2 regions of the Alteromonas mediterranea DE genome follow, and region 2 is predicted to be linked to the other one. Evidence: predicted binding sites of a transcription regulator. Region 2 holds the regulator's gene; the other holds the start of a gene.
The links. The regulator FliA, encoded in region 2, starts transcription of late flagellar genes. The targets are predictions, from matches to a motif close to CTAAAGNTNNNNNNNNNNNNGCCGATA.
Positions count from the first base shown of each region.

Region 1: the regulator FliA is predicted to act here: its motif matches at 1,650-1,676, upstream of MADE_RS21095 (flagellin N-terminal helical domain-containing protein).

Region 1 covers NC_011138.3:1,443,537-1,447,752, forward strand. The annotation lists gene MADE_RS06540 (hypothetical protein) at 1-281, shown strand, start outside; gene MADE_RS06545 (sigma 54-interacting transcriptional regulator) at 278-1,618, shown strand; gene MADE_RS21095 (flagellin N-terminal helical domain-containing protein) at 1,780-1,962, shown strand; gene MADE_RS21180 (flagellin) at 1,947-2,135, shown strand; gene MADE_RS06555 (GAF domain-containing protein) at 2,147-2,629, opposite strand; gene MADE_RS06560 (DUF72 domain-containing protein) at 2,708-3,589, opposite strand; gene aspS (aspartate--tRNA ligase) at 3,790-4,216, shown strand, end outside.
Region 2 covers NC_011138.3:1,205,112-1,209,327, forward strand. The annotation lists gene flhF (flagellar biosynthesis protein FlhF) at 1-465, shown strand, start outside; gene MADE_RS05525 (MinD/ParA family protein) at 471-1,337, shown strand; gene MADE_RS05530 (RNA polymerase sigma factor FliA) at 1,334-2,065, shown strand; gene cheY (chemotaxis response regulator CheY) at 2,102-2,485, shown strand; gene MADE_RS05540 (protein phosphatase CheZ) at 2,520-3,275, shown strand; gene MADE_RS05545 (chemotaxis protein CheA) at 3,288-4,216, shown strand, end outside.

The DNA of each region.
Region 1 (4,216 bases), 240 kb from region 2:
CGCCGTATCAAGACAGGCTAAGGGCTCAACTAGCGGTGAATAACATTGCGGGTGGGTTTACGCCGGCTGCGCAAGAGTTAATTAATGTTGTTGCGGGGGCGCAGAATAACCAAGTCATGCAGCTCGAATCAGCAATGGTAGTATTAGAGCAAGAAAATACATCTCGTGGCGAGCAGCTAGAAGCGCTAAACAAAGAAGCAATAAACTTGCGCAAAAAATTAGAAGAATTGTTGCAAATTGAAGCAACACTGATGGATAAAAACAGGAGTACACAACAGTGAGCGAAAAGGCGAGTAGTAACCCTAACTTATTGTTGGTTGATGATGATAAAAGCTTATTGCGCTTATTAACCATTCGCTTAGAAGGCGAAGGTTATGACGTCACGGCAGTCGAAGATGGCCAGTCTGCCCTACGCAAACTGCAAAATGACAGCTTTGATGTCGTGTTAAGCGACCTGCGCATGCCGGGTCTTGATGGGTTAAGCCTGTTTGAAGAAATAATGGGAATTAGGAAAGATATCCCCGTTATTCTAATGACAGCTCACGGCACCATTGCCGATGCAGTGGCGGCAACGCAGCGCGGCGTTTTTGGTTTCTTACCTAAGCCTGTGGATCACGACGAACTACGCACTTTACTTCAAAAAGCGTTAAGCCAGTCTCAAGCTGCGCAGCCGGGAGACTGGGCGAAAGATATCATTACTCGTTCTCCAGAAATGCTCAATGTGTTAGACCAAGCTTTTCGTATAGCTAAACGGGAAGTGTCAGTGCTCATAAGCGGAGCTAGCGGCACGGGAAAAGAGCTGTTAGCCAATGCTATCCATAAGGCTAGCAATAGAAGCGATAAACCATTTGTAGCCATTAACTGTGGCGCATTGCCAGAAAACCTTCTTGAATCAGAATTATTTGGTCACGCAAAAGGCGCGTTCACTGGAGCCGTTGCCGCTCATCCCGGGTTATTTAGGGAAGCCGACGGCGGCACTTTATTTTTAGACGAAATTGGCGATATGCCCATGACGCTTCAAGTGAAGTTGTTAAGAGCGCTCCAAGAACGTCAAATACGCCCAGTGGGCAGTAGTAAACATGTCGACATCGATGTGCGTATCATTTCAGCCACCCACAAAGACCTGCACAAGGAAATGGAAGAAAGCACGTTTAGAGAAGACTTGTATTACCGCTTAAACGTGGTGAATTTAAAACTTCCGTCTCTAAAATCTCGTAGCGAAGACATTCCGCTGTTGGCGCGTTCTTTATTACAGCAAAGTGCGCAGCGCCACGGTGTTAACGTTAGTCAGTTTTCTGATGACGCTATGCAGCAGCTGGTAACTTCATCTTGGCCGGGTAACGTACGTCAATTAGTCAACGTTGTAGAGCAGTGTGTAGCATTAACGCAAACGCCGGTGATCCCACTTCACCTTGTTGAGCAGGCACTGTCTGCTACCAAGCAAAGCTGGCCAACACTAACCGAAGCGAGAGATGCCTTCGAGCAGCAGTACCTACATAAGTTACTAAAAATGACTGACGGTAACGTAACGCGGGCCGCTGAACTGGCTGGTAGAAACCGCACAGATATGCATAAGCTTATGAAAAAACATGAGTTAGATGCGGCCGATTTCAGGTAGTTAACTTTTAATTCTTTAAAAACTAACGGCGCGCCAGATAGCTTAAATACCGCCGTTAGTTTTTCTTAATTGTTCTTTAGTATGTTTTTTGACCTGCCACGCTGATCGCCAGCCGTAATCGACTATCTTTATATAAGGTGTTATGTATATGGTGATCAACTATGTTTTTGCATACCAACGTGGCAGCGCAGCAGGCCACTAATACCTTATTTGGCGTCAATAAAGGGCTTAGTCGTTCTTTCGAGCAACTTACTTCAGGGCTTCGCATCAATAACGCTAGTGATGATGCCGCTGGCTTACAAATTTCAACGCGCCTTAGTAATCAAATATTAGGTCTAAATTAGGCCGTTCTAATACAAGCGTAAACGTTGAACGAGCGAACGCGCAAGTTACACAGTCGGACTATGCCAACGTTACGTCCGAAGAAACGCGGTTTTCAATAATGCAACAAGCCAATATAAGCGTGTTATCTATGGCTAATCAAATACCACAAAACGTATTGTTTTTATTGCGTTAACTAACACTAAACTATTGCAAATGCTCTGAAAAGATAATGTTTTCAGTAATACGTGCGTACTGTTTTAATGTGTCTATGTTGTCACTAGAAAACGCTTTAGGCTCGTCATAAAGTAAACAAAGCGTACCTAATTCATAGCCATCCTTGTTACGCAATATAAATCCGGCATACGCTCTAATGTAGGGCTCACCCGTAACTAAGGGGTTATTCGCAAATATTTTGTCGGCCTTGGCATCAGGGACTATCAAATACTCTTCTTCAGCAATCGCGTAAGTACAAAAAGAGATATTACGTGGCGTTTCTGTTGCATCCATACACTGTCGAGATTTAAACCATTGGCGGTCTTCTGCCACAAGGCTAACTAGACAGGTTTTACATTTAAATTCTGTTTGTACTTGTTTCGTTAATGCATCGAGCTGTTCGCTGGGGGACGTGTCTAAAATATCTAACGATTCAAGCGCGGCAAGACGCGCCTTTTCATACTCATGGTTTATTGAAAGTCTATCGCGGTAATCTAAATATGAAAAACTAGACCCACTAGTTTACAGTTTAATTAGAATAATACTATGCATTTAGAATAAAGGGTTTTGCTCAGGCTGGTGTTTTATCGAGAGGTTATTAAAAGCATGTGACGAAGCTTGATAGTTATATAAATCAATAAATTGCTGGGCAAGCCAAGGGGCGTCTTTGTTATCGGGGCGATGGCAAAAGAAATACACGTCTTTCCCGTCATTTAGCCACTGATGGACTTTCTTTACCCACGGCGTTAAGCAGCGAAGGTTATCATCGTCTACATCGTTTCCAACGAACCGAACTACAGGCGTACTGCCGGTGGCAATCACATTAACTGGCACCCTAGGCTTCTTGTCTCTTACCTCTTCAAGCAGCGCATTATTACAGGGGCCAGTAAAAAGCGCCCGAGTATCCATAATTATGCGGTTAGCGTTATGGCGAATTAAAACCTGATTTAGCGCTTTTTCTTCATCACCCTTGGCAAAAAACGCTAAATGGCGTACCTCGACCGCTACATTCAGTTCAGTGGGCAGGGCTGCGAGAAACTGTTCCAATACGCCCAGTTTATCTGGGCCAAACGATGCGGGCAATTGCAGCATCATCACGCCTAATTTGTCTTTAAGAGGGGTTAGCAGTGAAAGCTGTTGGGCAACTTCTTCCTCACAGTGCTGCAGTTGATGCACATGCGTTATATTTTGGTGAAATTTAAAGGTAAAGCGAAAGTCATCGTTCACCGAGTTAGCCCAGCGTATCACCGCGTCTTGGTGAGGTAGAGAGTAAAACGTGGTATTTCCTTCCACCGTATTACATTCTTGGGCATAAATCGAAAGGGCGTTATCTGACTTCGGATAATTCGCGAACCACGTATTGGGCCAGTGGCTGTGTTGCCACATTGGCAAACCAATGTAGAGATTTCCGCGGGATATGGCTGAATTGTGCATATTTGTCATTGGGCTTTAGCAAGCATTTGTTTATACTATGCGGCCTTTAAATCATTACATTATGCATGTAGCTGACGGGCCAACTCACTGGCCAGAGAGTTTACGCGAAATTAGTCAAACTAATAAGCCCAAAACTCTGTTTAAAATTACGTCGAATTTACTACGTGCCGAGCAAGAGAAATTATCAGGGGTCAACGACCATGCGCACAGATTACTGTGGGAATATCGATTCATCATACATTGGACAAGAAGTTACCCTTTGCGGGTGGGTTAACAAGCGTCGCGACTTAGGCGGTGTAATTTTCATCGACTTACGTGACCGTGAAGGTATCGTACAAGTGGTGTTCGACCCAGACCTACCAGAGGTGCTATCTGTTGCTAATACCCTGCGCAGCGAGTTCTGCGTTAAACTTACTGGTAAGGTGCGTGCGCGTCCTGAAGGACAAATCAATAAAGATATGCGCACAGGTGAAATTGAGATCCTTGGCACTGGCCTTGAAGTGATCAATAAAGCTGACGTATTGCCGTTAGATTGGAACCAAGAAAACTCAGAAGAGCAGCGCCTTCGCTATCGTTACCTTGATCTTCGTCGCCCGGTAATGAGCCAGCGTTTGCAGTTTCGTGCAA
Region 2 (4,216 bases):
ACGGTGAGAAAAGCGCAGACTAGTGAAGAACTTGCGGATTTATTATTCCAACTTCGTCATAAGCGTCTAGTATTGATTGATACGGCAGGGTTTAGCCAACGGGATAGCCGTTTAATTAAACAGATTAAGCAGTTTGATAATGGTCAAATGCCAAAAGTTAAAAAATATTTGGTAGCGCAGGCAAATACACAATATCCTGCCCTACAGCGCATCATTAAGGCTTATGATGATATCGAACTAAGTGGCTGTATTTTCACAAAGTTAGATGAATGCTACTCTTTAGGAGAGGTATTGAGCGCTGCAGTTGAATATCAACTGCCGGTTAGTTATGTCACCGACGGTCAGAAAGTACCTGAAGACATTAAGATTGCGGAGGCAAAATCTTTAGTTTCTGCCGCTGCAAAGCTTTATAAAAAGTACGGTTTGAATCATACTAGTAGCAACAACGCAATTAAAACAGCATAAGCAGTATGATTGACGACCAAGCGAGTAGCTTAAGAAAAATGAAGCAATCACGGTTAATCAAAGTTATCGCCGTCACCGGAGGTAAAGGTGGCGTAGGTAAAACAAACATTACGCTAAACACCGCTATCGCTATGGCGAAGCAGGGTAAGCGAGTTATGGTTCTCGACGCCGACCTCGGACTGGCGAACGTAGACGTAATGCTAGGTTTGCGGGTTGAGAAAAACCTTTCCCACGTGCTATCTGGCGAGTGCACGCTTGATGAAGTGTTAGTCACCGGCCCCCACGGTATTAAAATTGCGCCTGCCACCTCTGGCACGCAATCAATGGCAGAATTATCGCCAACGCAGCACGCGGGTCTTATCAGAGCCTTTAGTGAATTGCGTTCGCAAATCGATGTACTCATCGTAGATACCGCGGCCGGTATTTCAGACATGGTGTTGAGTTTTTCAAAAGCTTCTCAAGACATCATGGTAGTGGTTTGCGATGAGCCCACCTCGTTAACTGACGCCTATGCCTTAATAAAGATTCTTAATCGTGAGCACGGTGTATTTCGCTTTAAAGTTGTGGCGAATATGGTTCGCGATGTACGGGAAGGTCAGGAATTATTTAGCAAATTAAGCAAAGTGACAGGGCGTTTTTTAGATGTTGCACTAGAATTAGTGGCAACCGTACCTTTTGATGAGAATATCCGCAAAGCCGTGAGAAAACAAACGGCTATTGTTGATGCGTATCCGGGTTCTCCCGCCGCTGTTGCGATTACTCAGCTTGCGAGTAGAGCCCTTACGTGGCCCATTCCGGCACAACCGGGCGGTCACCTAGAGTTTTTTATTGAACAACTCGTTGCAGAAAAAGCAGTAGGAAGTCAGCGTTGAACAGCAAGGCCGCCGCTTATCGTCAACAAACCGATAAATCGCAGTTAGTCGAACGACATGCGTCATTGGTTAAGCGCATTGCGCATCACTTGATTGCGCGATTGCCGGCCAGTGTTCTTGTTGATGACCTGATCCAGTCGGGTATGATTGGTTTGCTAGAAGCTGCGCGTAACTTCGACGGGTCGAAAGGCGCGAGCTTTGAAACTTTCGCAGGCATTCGCATTCGTGGTGCTATGTTAGATGAGATACGTAAAGGCGATTGGACCCCGCGTTCAGTACATAGAAATGGACGTGCTATTACCGAGGCTATTTCACAGGTAGAGAGCGAAACAGGCCGCGATGCGAGAGATTCTGATATTGCTGATAAGCTTAATGTAAGCTTGCAGGACTATCACCAAATGCTTAATGAGGTTAATGCGGGAAAGCTGGTAGGTATTGAAGATTTAGGTGTGTCGGAAGATGTAATTACTACTGAGCAGAGTAGAGGTAGTGATGCGCCGCTTGAAGATTTAATGCAAGGCGCGTTTCAAAAAGCGCTTGCCCATGCCATTACGACATTACCTGAACGAGAAGCAATTGTTCTTTCACTGTACTATGATGAAGAACTGAACTTAAGAGAAATTGGCGAAGTTCTTGATGTTAGTGAGTCAAGAGTCAGCCAAATTCACAGTCAGGCCATGTTAAAACTCAAATCACGAATGAAGTCGTGGCAAGCTGACGAAGAATAGAAATTAATAACAATTAACCCCTCATTGGAGGCTATTTTGGACAAAAGCATGAAAATTCTTGTGGTTGACGATTTTTCAACCATGAGACGTATCATCAAAAACCTGCTTAAAGATTTAGGTTTTTCTAACATCCAGGAAGCGGATGACGGAAGCACTGCATTGCCTATGCTGCAGCAAGGTGATTTTGATTTCGTTGTTACCGATTGGAACATGCCAGGAATGCAAGGTATCGATTTGCTGCGCGCAATAAGAGCCGACGACAAACTTAAGCATTTACCTGTACTAATGGTAACTGCAGAAGCGAAAAAAGAGCAAATTGTTGCCGCTGCACAAGCGGGCGTTAACGGCTATGTCGTTAAACCATTCACCGCTGCAACTTTAAAAGAAAAATTAGATAAAATTTTCGAACGTTTAGGTTGATCCAGACGCTCACCAGATAAATGAGGTTTACTGGATGACAACGAATGTAAACGTTCCAATTTCGTTAGAAGAGGCCAAACAGCTTGTCACCTATCTGGAAGAAGGTGACAACGCGTCTGCTAACGCTCTACTTGAAGCTGCCTCAATGAAGGAAAACGTTGAGCTATTTGCTGAAGTAGGAAAGTTAACGCGTCAACTCCATGACGCGTTAAATAATTTTCAAATTGACGACCGCATCAAAAACTTAGCTACCGACGATATTCCCGATGCACAATCCCGCCTAACCTACGTAATTGAAGAAACCGAAAAAGCAGCTAATACTACAATGGACGCTGTGGAAGCGAGTATGCCGATAGCGGAAATGCTGTCGGTGCGTATCGAAAAAGTGATGCCTGAGTGGAAAAAGCTCATGAACCGCCAAATCGAGTTGGGCGAGTTCAAAGCGTTATGTGCAGATTTAGACGAATTATTGGAAGACGGTTCGCTTCAGTCAGCTAAACTTACACAGTTACTTACCGAAGTATTGATGGCTCAAGGCTATCAAGACTTAACGGGTCAAGTTATCCGTCGCGTTATCGACCTTGTAAAAGAGGTAGAAGATAGCTTAGTTAATATGCTAACCATGTTTGGCGAGCGCGAAGGTGAAGAACAAACTAAACCATCTAGCGTTAAGGCCGATAAGGTTGATGGTGTAGAGGCAGAAGGCCCAATTATTGACGCCGAGAAACGCGATGATGTCGTTTCTGGCCAAGATGACGTAGATGATCTTCTGTCTAGCTTAGGTTTTTAGGGGAGCGGGCGCATGTCGTTTGATGTTGACGAGGATATATTACAGGACTTTCTGGTTGAGGCTGGAGAGATACTTGAACAATTACAAGAACAGCTCGTTGATCTTGAGAACAATCCTGAAGATGCGGATTTGCTGAATGCAATTTTCCGTGGATATCACACAGTTAAAGGTGGAGCGGGCTTTCTTTCGCTCACAGAGTTAGTAGAAATTTGTCACGGTGCAGAAAACGTTTTTGACGTAATGCGCAATGGACAAAGAACCCTAACCCCAGAACTGATGGATATTATTTTGCAGGCCACTGACGTGGTGGTAGAGATGTTTGAGCGGGTTAAAGCTCGCGATCCACTCGAACCTGCAGATGCACACCTTGTCGACTTATTGCACAAATTAAGTCGCCCGGAAACGCCAGATGAAAACATTTTTGGCGCCTCTGAAGAGTCAGCCACTGCACCTGAGTCATTTGCTGCGGAGCCTGAACTTGTCATTGAAGAACCTACAGCGCAAGTGCCTAGCGGCACAAGCGACGGTGGTATTGACGAAATAACCGAAGATGAATTCGAAGCGTTACTCGATGAACTTCATGGTTCAAATGCGCCAGGTCAATCTTCTTCAGCAAGTAAGCCATCAGTCGCGCCAGCATCACCTTCAGCACCCACGACACCGACCGCTGGCGGCGATAGCGACGATATCACCGACGAAGAATTTGAAGCGCTTCTCGACGATTTACACGGCAAAGGCCAGTTCGCAACTAGCGCTGCTCCTGCCTCTGAACCTAAAGCACCGGTAGCGCCCGCACCATCGAACTCAAGCAGCGATGAAGAAATTACTGACGATGAGTTCGAAGCACTTCTTGATCAGCTGCATGGTTCAGGTCAAGGCCCTACGCAACAAAGCGCAGCGCCTATTTCACCTGAGCCACCAGTAGATAAAGCGGCGACTGA